Regions from separate parts of the Paenibacillus sp. DS2015 genome, predicted to be linked through region 1. Evidence: a T-box and tRNA genes for the amino acid it is inferred to sense, from the RefSeq annotation. Region 1 holds a T-box; the other regions hold tRNA genes.
The links. The T-box of region 1 lies ahead of leuS (leucine--tRNA ligase). A T-box ahead of a tRNA ligase gene usually reads a tRNA of that ligase, here a tRNA-Leu.

Region 1 (4,755 bases):
GACTTGCCAGCAATAGCTTGTTCAACACTCGGAAGAGCTAAACTATGTGCCTGCATCGCATCTTGATCCAAATCTTTGGCAATCATGGTCCGTTGTACGATCTTGCCGTTCACTTGCACGACAATCTCTACTTCCGCATCTACTGTCCAAGATTCATCATAGGTTGGCCATTCTGCATAAGTGATGCTCTCCTCATGTCCAAGGCGCTGCCACAATTCCTCGGAAATGTGCGGTGCCAGAGGGGACAGTAACTTAGCAAATTCCTCAATAGCTTGACGCGAAATCGTGTCTGCTTTATATGCCTCATTAATGAAGATCATCAATTGACTAATAGCTGTGTTAAAGCGCAGGTTATCATAATCCTCGGTAACCTTCTTAATGCTCTTTTGCCATGTACGCTTAAATTCATCACTGCCATCACCGTCAACAATTTTACTGTTTATGTTGCCATCTTCATTAAAGATGAGGCGCCATATGCGAGAAAGGAACCGATGACTCCCTTCCACACCATTAATATTCCAAGGTTTAGTAGCTTCTAGTGGCCCCATGAACATTTCATAAATGCGTAGCGTATCTGCTCCGTATTCTTGAACAATGACATCTGGATTTACAACATTACCACGTGACTTACTCATTTTTTCATTGTTAGTACCCAATATCATACCTTGGTTCACAAGCTTATGGAACGGCTCCTTAGTGTCTACAATCCCTAGATCATACAATACTTTGTGCCAGAAACGCGCATAGAGTAAGTGAAGCACCGCATGTTCTGCTCCCCCGATATAAAGATCTACAGGTAACCATTCTTGTTGCTTATCTTTGGAACATAGCTCCGAATCATTATGCGGATCGATGAAGCGTAGGTAGTACCAACAGCTACCTGCCCATTGTGGCATCGTATTCGTCTCACGACGTGCTTTCATCCCTGTCTCAGGGTCAATTGTTTCTACCCAGTCCAGCACATTAGCCAAAGGTGATTCCCCTGTACCCGATGGTTTAATTTGTTCAACATCAGGTAGTAGAAGGGGTAGTTGATCTACTGGGACCGTCTTCATGGTTCCATCTTCTAGATGTAGAATCGGAATAGGTTCTCCCCAATATCTCTGACGACTAAATAACCAATCACGTAAGCGATAAGTGATTTTGCCTTGGCCCTTACCATTCTCCTCAAGCCAAGTAATCATCTTAGCAATCGCTTCTTCGTTATGCAGTCCATTCAGGAATCCAGAGTTTACATGTTCTCCATCTCCACCGTAGGCCTCTTCTGCGATATTTCCACCTTTGACTACTTCTACGATTTCAAGCTCAAATTGTTTAGCAAATTCCCAGTCACGAGTATCATGACCCGGAACAGCCATGATCGCACCCGTTCCATACCCAGCCAGAACATAATCAGCGATCCAGATCGGCGTTTCTGCTCCATTTACTGGGTTAATGGCATAGGCTCCTGTAAATACACCTGACTTATCTTTGGCTAAGTCTGTACGCTCTAGATCACTCTTATGAGTCGCTTGAACCTGATAAGCTTTAACCGCAGCTTGTTGCTCAGCCGTAGTAATCTTAGCTACTAACTCATGTTCTGGTGCCAGAACACAATAACTTGCACCGAATAGTGTATCCGCACGTGTTGTGAAGACAACCACTTGTGCATCGTGACCTTGAATGTCGAACTTCACTTCGGCACCTTTGGATTTACCAATCCAGTTCCGTTGCATATCTTTAATACTCTCAGACCAATCCAATTCCTCCAAATCATCCAATAGACGATCTGCATATTCTGTAATCTTCAGCATCCATTGTCTCATCGGTTTGCGAACAACAGGATGACCTCCGCGCTCACTAAGACCATCTATAACTTCCTCATTCGCAAGGACAGTCCCTAACGCTGGGCACCAGTTCACGGGTACCTCAGCAATATAAGCTAGCCCTTTGTTATATAACTGTATAAAGATCCATTGTGTCCATTTGTAATACTCAGGATCTGTTGTACTTATCTCCCGATCCCAATCATAGGAGAAGCCTAGAGATTTAATCTGCCGACGGAAATTATTAATGTTCTTAACCGTAATATGTTTAGGATGTTCTCCCGTGTCTATCGCATGTTGCTCAGCGGGTAGTCCAAAAGCATCCCAACCCATAGGGTGAAGCACATTGTAACCGCGCATACGTTTATAACGTGATACGATGTCTGTTGCTGTATATCCCTCTGGATGTCCTACATGTAGCCCAGCACCTGATGGATAAGGGAACATATCCAAAGCATAGAATTTTGGTTTCTCCGGATCCTCACCCGTCTTGAACGTGTGATTGTCTTCCCAATACTGCTGCCATTTCGGTTCAATTATTAATGGCTGATAGCCATAATTCTGTTGTTGTTCACTCATAATTATTTGCTCCTCCTTCGAAATCATACACATGATTAAATATCTAGTATGTAGCGTATCTGTACCATTGCCATTCATATGTACCCATCAAAAAAACCTCATCATCCTTAGCGTATAATCGCTAGGGACGAGAGGTTTGATTCCCGTGGTACCACCCTAGTTAGCGGAATACATTCTTTGTTTTCCACTCACTTTACACCCTTAACGCGGGTAAAACGATGATATTTCACGGGAATTTCTCCATTCATATCATGACTCCGAGGTGAGTTCATCTCAATTTATCAACCGACTTGCACCAACCGTCGGCTCTCTGAATGATATTTCGAAATTAATACTCCTCATCAACGTTTAAAATATTCAATTTAATGAACATATTATATAGAATAAACAGGAGCAAGTCAATGATCGCATCCACTTCATATTTATAATGCAATAAATGGGATGTGATTCCATAACATTAATGCATAAATATTCCCCTATAGACTAAGACTAATATTCGTCTTTCCAATTCGATCTAAGGGAGTGATTACATGCGTGAAGGAATGATTCCTACTGTTCTTGGGACTGTGGTATCTGCATCTAGCGCTGCACTGCTTGGAAGCAAGTATAAGCTTGTTGCGTATGGAGCTCTAGGTTTTGGTCTCGCGCACATTGTGCTAGGAGCTATTGATCTGGTAGAACATCGATAGAGGTTGGGAAGATGCCTAAAGAAAGTCAGATTGAAATAAGCCTTGGACCAAAGGGTCCAAGGCTTATTTAGTTTATTTTCAATTATTGAATGAGCATTATTAAAGAATGAACGAAGAAAGATTCCCCGCATCCTTCATTCACGATGATAAATCAAGACCTCTTATTGTGGATTAGTCGTCCAAAGTCCAGCTGTCTTCACAAAAACACGCTGTGGTAACTTAAGCGTAGCCAAAGCTAACTCAGCCACATCTTCAGGTTGCATCATCCGCTCTTCGTCTCCAATTTTAAGACCTGCATTACGAGCTAAATCCGTATTTACAGTACTTGGAGTAAGAGCAACCACACGAATATTAAACTTGCGGACCTCCTGCAGAACAGATTCAGTCAAACCCAATACAGCAAATTTGGAAGCACAGTACGCAGATCCTGTAGCAAATCCTTTCTCACCTGCAGTCGATGCGACATTAATAATATTTCCGTTATTTTGCTCGATCATCGTTGGAAGCACTGCCCGGGTTACATAATATGTACCCATCAAGTTAACTTGCATTATTCTTTCCCATGTTTCCGGTTCCATCTCTAGCAGTGTCCCGAATTCTGCGATTCCGGCATTATTAATCAGAATATCAATCGAACCTAGCTGCTCCTTAAGTGTAGCTACAGCCGAATCTACGTCACTCTGCACAGATATATCAGCAGTCGCAATACTAACTTTAACACCATACTTTGCAATCAAAGCGTCCCGCAATACTTCCAAATCAGTCGTCGTTCTTGCGATCAGTCCAAGATGTACCCCTTCTTGTGCAAGCGAGGTTGCAATAGCTAACCCAATTCCTTTACCGGCACCTGTAATAATCGCTGTTCTATTCTTGAGTTCCATGATATCGTCTCCTGACCTTATTATAGATATTTGTTTATATATTCTAACACATTTGATTATAAGTAAGTATTCAACAGGAGGGCGTCTTACCGCGACTCTACATCGAATGACGAAACCTGAAGTATGTTTGGACAAATGAAGAACAACCGGTGATTTCGGCGCTTACTACTTTGAGGCTTCAAAGAGTTAGACCTTTAGGACGTTGACTTTCACTCGCCCATATCTATCAAATCTAGCTACAGTAGGACAAAAACACCCATAGCAGGTCAAGGTGATTATTCTTGACCTGCTATGGAGTGCTATGAAGTGCTATGGAGTATTTTTGAGTGTTCTTGAGTCCTTTTTTACAGAAAATCAGATGCTCTTTAGAAAAACAATCTACTTTGGGGATAGCTGATTAACAGATTATATAAGAGCTAATCTGTATTTTACTTCACAGCTACATAGAATAAACGCTGAGCTTCATCTCCAGCTTCAATCCATTCAAAATCAGCGTAACATTTCACATCACGAAAGCCCGCTTTGACAAGCTCCACTTTCATCCACTCAGGATCATATGCCCGCTGAACATGAATTTCTTCAAAGCGACGATAGCGATCACTTCCCTGTTCATCGCGTACGAAAATACTCAAATGATGCTCAATCTCACATCGTGGGACATCAAAATCACAAGTCCATATATAAGAAACAGAACGATCATCAAACACGAAGGGTTGTTCATCATCATAACGCTGAATGGTACGAGGATGATGTACATCGAAGAGAAAAGTTCCCCCAGGCTTAAGTCCACTATATGTACGC
Region 2 (4,755 bases), on a different contig from region 1:
AGCTCAGATTATCTCTTTATCATCATCAACTTAATGGACCATATAAGGCCGAGAACACCAAAGAGTGGATACAAGATGGATAGTAGATAGCTAAATCCTAATTGGCTCAGTAGAAAACAGATAAGCATGATCGCGACGCAAATGAGTTTGGGTGAAACAGACAAACGTTGCTGCAACTGTAATGTGATGCCGTAAATGTCAGCCACAAAAGTTGTGAATATTTCAAGGAATATGAGCAGTACATAGATTAACTGCACAACTTTTCCTAGTTGAAATGCAATGCTTCCCATTGGAATCTCGTACTGCATGATCCCAGGCATATGAGCCGACATGGCAAAGTGAGCAGCCATCAACATAAACCCAACGCCAAGGCCACCTAAGACGCCTCCCCATTTAATCACACTTATGCTCTCTGTATGGCTTCCAAGTGGGACAAGTATAGCTTGGGCCATAATGAGGTTGAAAGCAGTGTACAACAGAGGGGCCATCCAAGTCATGGCTAAACTATGATCGGAATTTAAAGTTATGAATTGATCCGCATTTGGCATATTCATCGTGCTAAAGACAATAAGTAGAGACAAACTGAGCATCATGGGGACGACAAGGCTATTCATTTGTAGAATAGCATTGATGCCGCGGCTGAACAGTAAATAAGTACCAACGAGTGTTAGGATGAGACCAGTCTGATAGTGCATATTTAAATGTTGTACGAATACTGAGCCGGCACCAGCAAGCATAATGCTATTCACGCCAAGGAGGAGGACAAGCATAATTAAGCTAATATATTCTCCTGGTTTGTCGCCAAATAAATGTTTGTTAAGATCCTCGTAAGATTTGGCGCGGATTCGGCGTGAAATGATCATCATCTTGGTTCCCAGCCATATGAAAATAAAGGTGGAGAGTATGATGGTTAGTGTAGCCCACTTCCCATATCGGGTGAAAAATTGCAGAATTTCCTGGCCAGTTGCAAATCCTGCACCAACGATGGTTCCTATGTAAGTAAAGGCAATTTGCATTACCCGAACGGTGTTCTTCATACTTTTCCTCCTTGATACTAATGCTTCACATTAGTACAAGGTATGTTCAATAAGGGTGGGACATGACTATAACATGTCCAGAGTACTTGATGAATAGGCTTTATTTATGGTACTTTAACGTCAAAGGATTGGCTTGGGAGGTCAAATAAATGGAAATATTAAAACAAAGAATTATAGAAGAAGGCGTAGTGGTATCCGATCAAGTGTTGAAGTTGGATGGCTTATTAAATCATCAAGTGGATCCACAATTAACGATGACAATGGGTAAAGAATTTGCATCGTTGTTCGCTGAGTCAGGCGTGACTCGTGTAGTTACCGTTGAATCATCAGGCATTGCAGTTGCCTTTGCTACAGCTTTTGCGATGGGGGTGCCATTAGTGTTTGCACGACGCAAAAAGACGCTTCTCGCAGACCCTGATGCCCTCTGTGAACGTGTTCCGTCTTTTACAAAAGGAATTGTGACGGATATTATGTTATCACGCCAATTTATGAATAGTGAAGATCGCGTGCTGTTCATTGATGATATCATTGCTAACGGTGACGCAGCTCGTGGACTGATCAAAATTATTGAGCGTTCTGGGGCAGAATTAGTGGGTGTTGGTATTGTAGTGGAGAAATGTTTTCAAGCGGGAGCGCGTACCATTCGTGAACAAGGAATCAGACTGGAATCCCTTGTACGAATAGAATCTTTAGAGAATGGCACGATAACTTTTGCGGATTAATGTGTAGTGTGGGTCATGCCCATTTTTGGATATTGACTTTCCAGCTTCATATTTTTAGCTTATAATAAAAGTAAGAAAGAGAGAGGAGGCAACACAATGGAGAGAGAACCGGTAACAGAACAATTCTTCATCGATAAGTTGGCCGCAGCTAAGGATCATTTTGAACGTGCCTTAGATTGTAAACATACCGAATTTGATGATTTATATCCCTATATGCTTGAGCACCCTCAGTTTTTCTGGTATAAGCGTTATGTAGCATGGTCTGAATTATTGACCATTGTGGGATTATGTGAAGAACTCGCCTTCTCATGGAAAGAGATGTTTACATCTCAACAAGTGGAGTACTTAAATAGTCGAGTAATGTCTGCTACTGTGCTTGATTTCTGGTTCGAAACAAATGATAGTAAAGAACATGCACAGCGGTAAAACTTGAAATATATGATCGCTATTTTTCTAATATTAGAACATGAAGAGTCGACCTAAATGTACCTGTTTAGGTCTTTTTTAAATGAAAGAAAGTACGAGTTCTAGCTATACGTTCGGATCTAATTCATGATCAGTGTGCTTGCTGAAAATATAATTTTACAGAAGGAGGATCCATTCTAGAGATGATAACAGATGAACAATTGGATGCTTACCGTGTTAATGGAGACAAGCTTAGAGTGGTCCGCGATGGGTTAGAGAGTAATGATGTGAAGGGGATTGTCGTAGCATGGAACAGTGAACAGGTCATGATTCGTCGACAGAACCGTAAAGTGGTAAAGTTAGATCGAAGTTATTCTTATCAGGTATTTTCGGAGCCAAGGGTTAGTCCTGTAGAATAGAGATAGATCATTGTTGGGAATAATATTCACCAACAATGAATTGTGTACACTCTATCATGTACAGGAGGCCTGTTCTAAAGGTGCTACTGATGCAGAGATTATGGAAACGGTCGCGGTAGCCGGTGCTGTTGGAGCAGGTCACGCATTCTCGCAAGGTGTTACAAGAGTTCAGAAGGCATTACATTAGCTTATTAAAGAAGACGCCCCAGATTATGATCTGGGGCGTCTTCTTTAATAAATAGGATGCGGTCGAGAGGACTCGAACCTCCACGGGGGTTAACCCACACGGACCTGAACCGTGCGCGTCTGCCAATTCCGCCACGACCGCATATTTAGTACGTTATTTTTCGCTTTTCCTATACGTAATATCCGGAATCATTCGCAAGGATTTTTCGTTGCGCATACGGAAGGCTTACGAAAGGACTCCGTAAGTTATTCACGTCTTGTGCGTCGAAATATATCCGTGCGTCCCTAATCTACGCAAGGTTTATAATATCACGTAGGTGATTGCGTAGTCAATGTAGTACGTAAACCATGCGCTCATCTCTCCGGAGGTGGGCGCTTTTTGCGTTGTGTGAAATAAATTTACGCGAGAACGCCCCAACGCCCGAAGTCAATCCGAATAATACAGTAGCAAGAAAAAACTACTAAGGGAGCGATGCTCGGTGGAACAGTTAACGAAGGTGTTTGCGTATGGAACTACGGAGGTAAGAACGGTAATGATCGAGGGGCAACCGTGGTTTGTTGCGAAGGACATTTGCGAGGTGCTTGAAGTAGCAAACCCCACGGATGCGCTTAAGCGGTTGGATGACGATGAACGGGCTAGATTCAATCTAGGTCGTCAGGGCGAGGCAAACGTAGTTAACGAAACTGGACTATACTCGCTAATCCTCGGAAGCCGTAAAACCGAAGCCCGCTCATTCAAACGTTGGATTACGCACGACGTCATCCCATCAATCCGCCAAAACGGAATGTACGCAACCGACACGCTACTCGACAATCCGGACTTCCTAATCGAGACGGTAACGCGACTCCGTGACGAACGCAACGCTAGGATCGCCGCAGAGACGCAGTTATCCGTACAGGCTCCGAAAGTAGCCGCCTATGACACGTTCATTGACACAGAGGGAACGCAGTCTATGGCAGAGGTATCCAAGGCGCTAGGGATCGGACGCAACAAGCTATATGCAAGACTACGCGATGAGGATATGCTAACGCAGGAAAATCTTCCGTATCAGCGCTATATCGACGGTGGCTACTTCGAAGTTGTTGAGTCTGTGAAGCGTATAGTCGGTAGGTTAACCGCTATTCCCGTAACGCGTGTTACACCGAAAGGGATCGCGTACTTACAGCGTAGGCTCTCGGCGTAAATAATCGTTTGCACTATTTTACCTTACGAAAAGTTAGCGTAACATCAACGAAGCCGCAACGTAATCAAAACGAAGCGCATCCGCATCCTCACCGTATCCAATTTTCGCTCCCTTACGAATCACCGTAAAATTACCGTCGATTTACCGCGTTTCATAACGGAGGGTAACAAATGTACCCATCAACGTAGAAAATCGCTAAATCGACGTAAATTTACGGAAGAAAACTAGGAGGCGGAGGATTACGGAAGGTGCGGACGGCGGATCGGAGGAATTGGCGGCGAGTTGTAGTCGTATATCTTCTCTTTTATCTTTAAGTACACGCGAATCCTTAAATGTTTAACTATCACGTAACGGATTTCACTATATCCGGTGCGTAGATGTATTAAGAACGATAGTGATTAATACATCAAGGTCTTAGTTCTTAAGGTCTTATAGTACTTAAGGTCTTAAGTACTTAAAAGATTAAAGAAAATAACACAAGTTGCCGCCAATGTCAACACTTAATTTTATCGCGCCATCACTAATCACTGTTATCCGCGTCAAATCATTTGCACTATTTTACACATTTACGAAGGAGGGTGTTACTAAGGTGATACTAGAGACGGAAGTGGGCGTGCAGTTAAATTCACAAAACACTAAGTATTACGAGGTATTAGGGTATGAAATACCGCGCAGGAAAGGAATGGGAGGACGAATATCAGTGCCGAGGGGAACGGTCATATCTGTTAAAGTTAGCGACTTACCATTAAGGAGCAATGTGAAACTTACGAAGATTTGTGACGTCTGTGAAAAACACATAAAG
Region 3 (4,755 bases), on a different contig from region 1:
GTTATAATCCGTACGATTCATACGTGCATAACCCAGTTCAATAAAATCATTAAAACCAAGGGCATGAGCCATCTTCGTCCGTACCTTAACCAGGTCATCATAGATACGATCAAATGTTTCTTCATTCTCAGCCATAAATGTGAATCTTGCTTCCGCAGCACGACGTCTCAACTCTCGATCTGTCGATTGTTCGAACGGAATCAGTTGTGGTAATGTACGTTCCTCGCCTTCAAACATAATTTTGGCAGATGCAATAAGCTGAGAATATTCCGTTGTCAACTTATTCTCAAGCTGTAAATCTTCGATAATCTCTGGTTTGAACGTCTTAAGCGAAAGTTCCGCTAACTGAAAAAGTTGGCTTCCCCATTTATTCTCAAGATCCACTCTGAACTTAGAGTTAACAAGCCCGTGGTAGAATTCCGTTATGTATTCTTGGATGACTGGGCCGGCCTCATCAATATAATCTTGTTCCGCCTTATAGAATGTATCATTGGTATCGATAGAATGCCGTATGCCTACGATCGAACCCTGTGTCTCAATTTCACTACGGAGTTTATTAATAGAAGTCATAATCTGATCTTGTTCTACAAAGCTACTTGCGTTGTTGAATTGACTAAGCAATGATTTGAATTTCTGTTCAACATCTTCTAGATTAGGGCGTTCATAACCATATTCACTAAATTTCATAAGTATATACATCCTCTCATTAGCAACAATCTATCTTCTATTATAATGAATAGTGACTCCGAATTTCCATAACATTCATGTAGAATTCATGATTATTCGAATTAGACCTATTCTATCATGTCTCCAGTTCACATTCAGCACAACAAAAAAAGAACAATGCACAAGTATATGCGCATTGCTGGAATGATTAGATCTTCGTATATGTTCGCTTATGCATGTGTTCTTCTTTTACTAAACGTGTGATTCCCATTCTGCAGGAATTGTTTACGTGAATATCTCAATGCTTCGATACGCTCTAGTGCCAGGTGATCCGCCGCTACATAGGTTGGCACACCGTCTCGTTTCGAGATGGCAAAAACACGAGAAATACTATGATAAATATCCCCTACTTTACTCATGGCACGTTCAGCATTATAACCATTAAATTCATCAGCAATGTTAATAACGCCCCCCGCATTAATGACATAGTCAGGCGCGTAGAAGATGCCTAATTCATGAATTGCATCCCCATGACGAGCTTCTTTTAGCTGATTATTTGCAGAACCGGCAATAACCTTTGCTTTTAATAATGGAATAGATTCATCGTTAATCGTCGCTCCCAATGCGCATGGAGAATAAATATCACAATCCACACCTATAATTTCACTTGGGTCTACCACTTTTGCAGGAAATAATTCCAGTGCTCGATTAACAGCCTCTTTATGTATATCAGTAATGACTAACCGTGCCCCTTCTTGATGTAAATGCTTGCAGAGGTTCAACGCTACATTTCCTACTCCCTGTACTGCCACGACCTTACCTTCTAGCGAGTCCGACCCAAAGGCTTCTTTAGCTGCAGCTTTCATCCCTTGGTAAATCCCAAATGCTGTTGCGGGGGAAGGATTACCCGAAGATCCAAAAGTAGGTGAGATTCCAGCTACGTAATCAGTCTCCTGGTAGACAATATCCATATCTGAGACCGTTGTACCCACATCTTCTGCAGTAATATAACGACCATTCAGACCCTGAATATAACGACCAAAGGCACGAAACATAGCTTCATTCTTATCTTTACGGGGGTCGCCCATAATAACTGTTTTACCACCACCGAAGTTCAGACCCGCTACAGCATTCTTATAAGTCATGCCTTTAGCTAGCCGAAGTGCATCCTCGATCGCATCCTCTTCTGTAGCGTATGTCCACATTCTCGTACCTCCAAGGGCAGGCCCAAGCGTGGTGTCGTGAATAGCGATTATTGCTCTTAGCCCAGACTGCTTATCTTGACAAAATACTACCTCTTCATAATCATACTGTTCCATAGATTCAAATAACTTCATTCTCTATTCCTCCATCTGTTACTCACACTTGTTTGCCTTAAAAAGAAAGAAAACCTCACATAAAAAAGTTGACTTTTGTAAATCCAAACAAAATTAATATGTATATTAAGGCGGCATATAGATAGAAGCTAACCCATTTAACACTGCTTGTCAATTTGAAAAACCAAAATAGTAAACATAAGTTCAAATCAAAACAATAGTCAAATATTATGTCATACTTTCTAATATTGACTTCTCACTCGAGTAGAATCATCACCAATACTCTTATTTTCTCCGCTTATTATAAAAACATACGAATACAGAAATACTCTTATTCAGCTATTTAGCATCTAGCATCATCAATGTCCGTTAGATTATTGATATTTGGTTAAGGAGCGATTCTTAATTAGGGGTTAATCCCAATGCATCTCCGCCTTAGAAACACAAAAAAAACCTTGATTTTCAAGGTTTTTCTTAAGTGATGCGCGTAGAGGGACTTGAACCCCCACGTCGTGAAACGCTAGATCCTAAGTCTAGTGCGTCTGCCAATTCCGCCATACGCGCGCAATATAAAGTAACAATCTACTATGTATTTTACAACGTGACGAGGACTATTGCAACTACATTTTTATAGTCGCACTTGTGTTAACTTAACCCTCTATATACAGCCGTTCTAAGCTCTTTTATATAAGCCTCTATTGAAGGCATGTCCGTAGCGACAGCTTGTTGAATCGCAAGTTCAATGTCATAGGGAACACGTATAAACTGGATATTAAGAGGCGCTAGGGTTGCGCTATCCATCTCACCTTCTATAACAACATAGGAAGACTGCGTCAGATCAAGCGGGTTACCTACACTTCCTACATTCAATAGTGTTTTTCCATTTAGGTGCTGAATATAAGCATTATGAATATCTCCATAACCAACTACATCTGCTGTTAGTTGCTGTTGGCACCATTCTGAACTTTCAAACAAGGATAGACGTTTCTCATGGTCATCCCAAGGTTGAATGCGCTCATTTATACTTCGAGGTGAAGCATGGAATAATCGAATAAATTTACCGCTCATCACAAATTCAATGGAGAATGGAAGTTCCCGTAAGTACTGAAGACGATGTTCTCCCAACACAGCTTGATTCCACTTTACAACCTCCAAGTCACTTTCTTCAGAGATAAATTCATCCCAGTTGCCCCTTACGGTCTGTTCACAATATTCCCTTACCCAATCAACAGTAAGATCAGAACTTGGCCCTTTTCCCACAATATCACCCAGACAGAATATTCTCGTTATATCGCGACGTCCGATATCTTTCAGTACGGCTTCCAATGCAGGTATATTTCCATGTATGTCTGAAATAATTGCGATTTTCTCCATTAATAAATACCCCCAATTAATCTGCATCGAGCGAACCTAGAGTCACCTCCATCGGCAGAATACTTTTTCATAGTCCATGCTCAACCTACTAGCATGCTCACGTTTTTGCAAACATTATACTATTGTTACCCAATACTAACCAAATTATATTTATAATTGTTGGCTAACTAATCTACAAAGCTCTCAAAATTATATGTTAATGGAAAATAATAAATGGGTGGATTGTAAGGCTAAACTTGATATTTCCGCTGTACTTGCGGTAGTAGCGTTACTATTTGGATCAATATCCCTAACAACATATAAAAGACATGAATCAACGAAACTGTATTAATCATATAAACCTGAACTGTAATCCATATGATTAGCGCAAATCCACAATAAAGTGAAAATGCCCATGACCAGTGTTTGTCCTGATATAAATTTAACTTCTTAGCTAGTTCCCAGTTCCAACGTTTCTTCAATGCCGTAGCTATAAGAATCGGGAAAACTCCTAAGCAAGTCAACAAAATGAATCCAGGTATAAAAAAATGTTCAAAAGGCGAGTTAACAAGCATAGATGCTGGCATGTCTATCATCTCCCCCGTAGGGTCTATCATTAATATCAATCCTCCGATCACCGCACCAATCCCTAGAAAAAAATGAAGACACATTAACAAGTTAGAGCTCTCGCGTGGCTTAGTTCGTATTTTCAATTGTACAGCCTCCTCTATAGGTCTAAACAGACTATATTCGGAAGTTTATGAATTTATCCTGCATAAATCCAAGAGTATAATATTACGAATTTCGCATCAAATTCGAATGAAGTTACTTTCCGAAAGGACGTAACCTCTTTTAAGGCTTCTATTTACAATATCAAGTTATCAAAACATAAAAAAACCTTTATGCTATTCCTCATAATGGAGGAATTGCATAAAGGAACTATTTTAAATCTACAGCAATTTCTATTCAATATAAAAATGTTGTTCAGGACTTACTTTAGTTTTTAATTCCTTGATGTTATTTTCTAATTTCATAATAATATTCTCCAATTGTCTTGGATCTATTTTAAATGAGTCTGTCATATCCGGTTTAACCCCAACCTTCATATCACGCATAACCATCTGCTGCTCTTGCCATTTATCCATTAAATCCGCAATTGTGGCATAGAACCGTTCATAATCTTTAATGACCTCATCTAAGAAGCTATTTACCTCATCCGGGTCATACCCACGAAGCTTGTTGTTGAATTCCTTCTCATGGATCGAGAGCGCATCCAGATGAATTCCCAATTGATTAAATAACTTTTTTTGCTTATCTAGCCGACGTTGCATGTGCTCATCCAATTAGAATACCTCCAATAATCTGATGCCTTAAAGTGTGTTAGATACTCTAGATATTAGTCCCATTCTCCAAAGACTGT
Region 4 (4,755 bases), 150 kb from region 1:
TATATGGATATTGATTTTTTAAGTGGGTTTCAAAGAGTAATAAGATTAAAGGATTTGGAAGCATGGGATATCAAGTTTAACGACAAGGATTGTAGGATCATTCTTGTTGATGAGCAACGTCCAAGTACCGATGATGATTTCCCTTGGCTGGAAGAGGGAATTGGGGAGGACAGAAGAGAAAACCACATAACAGCTTACGTATATTCTTCTTATCATTTAGAAGAGATTGATGAAAAAATATTTTACCAAGTTGCCGAACGTCTCGCGGATCATGTTGCATTAGCACATTGTAATGTAACGGTTCTCTTTAAAAATGGGGATGATTATGATACTGCTTTAAATGAGTTATTACGTATCAAAGGCTATCAGGAATATAACTCAACACCGCTTAGAAATTTTTTTGGTTTATCTCAGGATTAGTCAGCACTAATAAATGTTATTGAATAGGAGTGAAAACATGAAAAAATTATTTGTTTTTGTTTTAACCGTAGTGTTTGCCTTTACAATTTTGGTCCCACAATCTAGAGTGCAAGCTCAAGAAAGTCAATCGGGCGAGGTTCAGATTCCAGATGAGGTTCTCGAAGCTCTACCGGAAGAGCTGCGTGAAATTTTAACGGGTAGAATGATCACAAAAGAGCAGTATGAATTATATCTTGAGCTGATAGAAAAAGAGAATAGCGAATAGGTAAGTGAATCTGTGAATGACACTACTGGTTGTAGCACTAGTCGTGACCCCTATACCAGGAGATGAATATGTTGCTTGGGCCTATTTCTTAAGGGCTATAGCTTAAGATTCATAAGTCTTATAGTTTCATCTGAAAATTTTCGGCTGTCTTTGACTAGGAAATAATTAATTTGTAACATTCCACTGGATGTATGGTGTGATATCTTTATATTGTGGAGATGGCGAGAATGACACGTACAGCTGTTAAAAAAACAGCATCAAAATGGGCGTAAATCTTCTCGCCTTTTCTATGTTAACCCAGTTAATAAATCACTATATGATTCAGGTCGATAAGATGGAGGAAATCCTGGGGGAATGGGAATGATTGAATGATAATCGTCTTAGTGTTAGCTTTAAATGTATGTTTAACCACAGTCTAACAAACATTCACTTTAATTTCTATTAATGATATCGACATTTGAATAGTGAGTGCTGTAGGGTGTTTTTTTGATTAGTAATGAAATTTCCCTGAGCAGATCTGGAGGATGCCCTTAAGATTGCTGGATACCTATTATTTGTGTTAAGGATTTGAGTCTTGGATGCAAATACAAAAAAATATACAACTAATCCCATTGGGCACCAATCCTTTAGGATTTTTTGCACTCATTAAAGAACGTTAGTTCGCATAAGCTACAAACGTTCTTATGCGGAGTGAGCATGATGCCAATAAAGTATCTAGGGAAAATCGTCAAGATCATATATACAGATCAATCAGGCAAAGATTACACAGCGGAGAATTGAAGTAATACTGTCCGAAGGGGAATGATCAGACGAAGGGCAGAAAACAGCATGACGGTATTGTATTGTTGGTCTGTGAGCCTGCTCACGCTTGACCCTCACCGAAATACAAATAGACTTAACATGTCCTTTTTCATAAATGAGTGATTTAGAAAAAATCAGATGTCATAACGGACAAAGTCTATCCCATATGCCTAAAGTAAGTGCTTTTTTACAAGGGAGGGATAGGGGTGGATGCATTTGTTGCCCGATCATTAGATGAGATACGGTTTTGGTCTAGGATCATGAAGGAACATTCATTTTTTCTTGGGTTAGGTTTTAGAGCTGAAGATACTAAACTTATTAAAGAAGCTCATCAGTTTCACGCTATTTTTGAGAATATTGAGAGAAGGTCGTATGAATTTAATAACGACACAGATCCGTATACAATCAGAGAGTTTAACACAGAGGTTCGGAATGCAGCGACTCATATTTGGGCGTTTAAGAGAATGGTACTGGGCCTTATATTGCAATGCAAACTTCCGGGACAAACAAATTTCCCCTTGCTGGTGGATCATATAAGTCGGGAAGCGAATTATTTCAGAAACCGCTTAGAAGAACTCAACTTAGGGAAACTCGAACCCTTACCCGATGCTATTATTGATGAAAATATCTTTTTCTTAAAGATTATGGCCGATCATGCTAAATTTATTGGTCATCTACTTGATCCCTCTGAGCGTAAGTTGGTAGAACAAGCACGGGACTTCAGTAATGATTTCGATACGCTGATGTTCCAAGCGATTGACTTAAGTCATATGCGACCACAATCTCAAACGGTCCCGCTACTAAGTCAATTTGTTGATGAAAACCGAGTTTCCGTTAAATCTTTGCGTGATTTCAAGAAAACAGCTCGTGATTTAATCGAGGAATGTCGAATAAAAAGTATTATTCATCCTTTGCTAGCGGATCATGTATTCCGTGAAGCTGAACGATTCCTTTTTATTCTCGATATGTTTGATCAGTCTTTATCCGGCGCTAAGGTAAACAAGAAAGAAATAATGCATTGATTCCTGGTTGATTTATATGAAAATAAAACCCACAGAATTTCTCTGTGGGCTGACATTTATGCTAGAATATCTAAGTTTCTTCCTAGATTAGGAGCAACACTTTTTTCAAGCATTTGTACGAGGTTATTGCCTTGGATCTCTACTTGATCTTTGGATATAGTTAGTAACTTGATTCCAACAGCTTGTGACAATGAAGCTTGGTTCATCGAGATAGATAATGCTGCGATATCCATAATACACCTCCCTTACCTATATATCGACATATGGGAGCATATCATGATATTTAATATAATTTTTAAAAAAACTTGTAATATATCGGCTAGTATTATATAATAAAAAAGCTGAAATTGACAATAGATTGTTCTCAGCAACACAGCTTCTATAAGCTGTACGTACGTCTTATTATGCCGGAGTGGCGGAATTGGCAGACGCACAGGACTTAAAATCCTGCGGTAGGTGACTACCGTACCGGTTCGATTCCGGTCTTCGGCATCCTTGATACATAAGGGTTTTTCGAAAAAACCTTGTTTTTGAACCAGCTTGGGAGAGAGCTTTTTATCGAGTTCTCTCCTGCAGTTCTCTCCATTTCCCAGAGGAGAGAACAAGAAAAAGATCGCATGACTCTCATGAATTATTGAGGGTAATGCGATCTTTTCTTTTTTTGATTTAAAGATCAGAACATCGCTCATTGTTGATGCTGAAGATACTTTGGAGCTGTACTCCAAATGAGAATAGGTGTTGGCAGGTTTTTCGCGGTATCCGAGCTTATCAAGATAGATAGACCCCTCATAATCGGTGCAGTAATGCTATTCTATTGTTTTCCTATATGATTCTTTCGATATTGAAGTGGCGAGATATCAAATTTTTGTTTGAATGATCTGGAGAAATACGGAACCCAATTATAGCCACAAAGTTCAGCTATTTTTTGTATAGAATAATCAGTTTTGAGTAATAGATCTCTCGCCTTTTCTAACCTGTATTCCTTTAAATATTCCATGGGTGTATATCCGTAATATTGTTTTAAATACTTGGCAAGCGTATTCTCATGTAAATTAAATTTAGCAACTAAAGTTTCGTTTGTAATCTCGTTATTAAAATTATCCCGAATAAATTGTTCTACTTTTTCAGCAATTAAAACGCTTATATCCTTTGCATTATCTTGTCCATCTAAGAGATTTAATAGAGAGAAAAATCGTTGCTGAATATCCCAGAAGGTTATTTCTGTATCTTTTTTTGTTGTACCCACTAGTAATTCTTGTATTTTTTCGTATATATCATCCGTATCAATGAGCTGACTCTTTTTAGAAAGATGAATGGTATGAAATTTATTGTGAAAATGCAGTGAAGGAATAGGAATATTGGATTCCAGTTGTCTTGGTTGATTACTTTGTACGTAGTTACCAGTGGTAAAAAAGTGAATCCAATAAAACTTTGTTATTTCATCTGTTGGTTTTAATGGATAATGATGATTGTTAGGTAATAAGACCAACATTTCATCTTTTCTAATTGTATAATTTATCCCCTCTTCTCCTAAGTACAAAGCCCCTTCTTTGACGAGGATAATATCGAAATATTCCAGGTTTTTTCTATCCGGATGCAAAGTGCCTATGTCGTACTCAGTTAAATTCCCTTCGATAAATATGGGGAAAGGTGGAATAGCGATAGAGATAAATAAATTGTCATTCATTGAATATCCCCCTCTCTTTCTAAGGCTGTCATGCTAATTACATAATATCACTAAAAGTGAAAAAGTATAAAAAGATATTGTAATCGTTTATTTAATTATTAATAATTTTTATTATACTTAATAGTAAGCGGTTGCATTAATCGTTTTCATCTCAGTAAATAGCTATTATCCACGATATTCTAAATATTTATATGAAATAAGGGGGTTACTTAGTGGAAAACCAAAGATTTATGATGGAGTTCAATACAAATGGAAATGTATCAAAATTAATCCTGAAGAATGACCCACACAAGATGAATTGGGTTGTCGATGAGAGTTATTTAGAACAAGTAAATTATGATGATAAGGATAAATTGTTCGGGAATTTCACTATTTCTATAAACGATAAAAAGGTTAACAGTAATGAGATTCATGGAAAATTGAGTCTATTCGAAGAATTGGCAACGGTAACATATGTTTTGGATGATGTAGATGTCCTTTTTACTTATGATTTGAGTCAGTCAGTGGACTCCTTATTTTGGACAATTGAATTAATCAATCGTACAAATAGTGATGTTTAC

Region 2: it has a tRNA-Leu gene. The T-box ahead of leuS (leucine--tRNA ligase) is inferred to sense a tRNA for this amino acid. The anticodon was not compared.
Region 3: it has a tRNA-Leu gene. The T-box ahead of leuS (leucine--tRNA ligase) is inferred to sense a tRNA for this amino acid. The anticodon was not compared.
Region 4: it has a tRNA-Leu gene. The T-box ahead of leuS (leucine--tRNA ligase) is inferred to sense a tRNA for this amino acid. The anticodon was not compared.

The regions. Positions count from the first base shown of each region.
Region 1 is NZ_JBNPWS010000002.1:164,228-168,982, reverse strand. It holds gene leuS (leucine--tRNA ligase) at 1-2,384, opposite strand, end outside; T-box leader at 2,505-2,738, opposite strand; gene J2T13_RS02590 (asparagine synthase) at 2,915-3,073, shown strand; gene J2T13_RS02585 (3-ketoacyl-ACP reductase) at 3,235-3,954, opposite strand; gene J2T13_RS02580 (class I SAM-dependent DNA methyltransferase) at 4,383-4,755, opposite strand, start outside.
Region 2 is NZ_JBNPWS010000001.1:189,947-194,701, reverse strand. It holds gene J2T13_RS01095 (AAA family ATPase) at 1-34, shown strand, start outside; gene J2T13_RS01090 (YkvI family membrane protein) at 9-1,037, opposite strand; gene J2T13_RS01085 (xanthine phosphoribosyltransferase) at 1,187-1,759, shown strand; gene J2T13_RS01080 (hypothetical protein) at 1,856-2,185, shown strand; gene J2T13_RS01075 (hypothetical protein) at 2,368-2,583, shown strand; partial or broken gene J2T13_RS01070 (carboxymuconolactone decarboxylase family protein) at 2,597-2,770, shown strand; tRNA gene J2T13_RS01065 (tRNA-Leu) at 2,828-2,911, opposite strand; gene J2T13_RS01060 (BRO family protein) at 3,249-3,953, shown strand; gene J2T13_RS01055 (zinc-ribbon domain-containing protein) at 4,543-4,755, shown strand, end outside.
Region 3 is NZ_JBNPWS010000047.1:5,963-10,717, reverse strand. It holds gene J2T13_RS24855 (M3 family oligoendopeptidase) at 1-687, opposite strand, end outside; gene J2T13_RS24850 (Leu/Phe/Val dehydrogenase) at 897-2,003, opposite strand; tRNA gene J2T13_RS24845 (tRNA-Leu) at 2,465-2,546, opposite strand; gene J2T13_RS24840 (metallophosphoesterase family protein) at 2,628-3,356, opposite strand; gene J2T13_RS24835 (hypothetical protein) at 3,587-4,048, opposite strand; gene J2T13_RS24830 (DivIVA domain-containing protein) at 4,298-4,678, opposite strand.
Region 4 is NZ_JBNPWS010000002.1:311,910-316,664, forward strand. It holds gene J2T13_RS03250 (hypothetical protein) at 4-420, shown strand; gene J2T13_RS03255 (hypothetical protein) at 458-685, shown strand; gene J2T13_RS03260 (DUF2935 domain-containing protein) at 1,693-2,508, shown strand; gene J2T13_RS03265 (YjfB family protein) at 2,565-2,741, opposite strand; tRNA gene J2T13_RS03270 (tRNA-Leu) at 2,915-3,000, shown strand; gene J2T13_RS03275 (helix-turn-helix transcriptional regulator) at 3,320-4,195, opposite strand; gene J2T13_RS03280 (hypothetical protein) at 4,408-4,755, shown strand, end outside.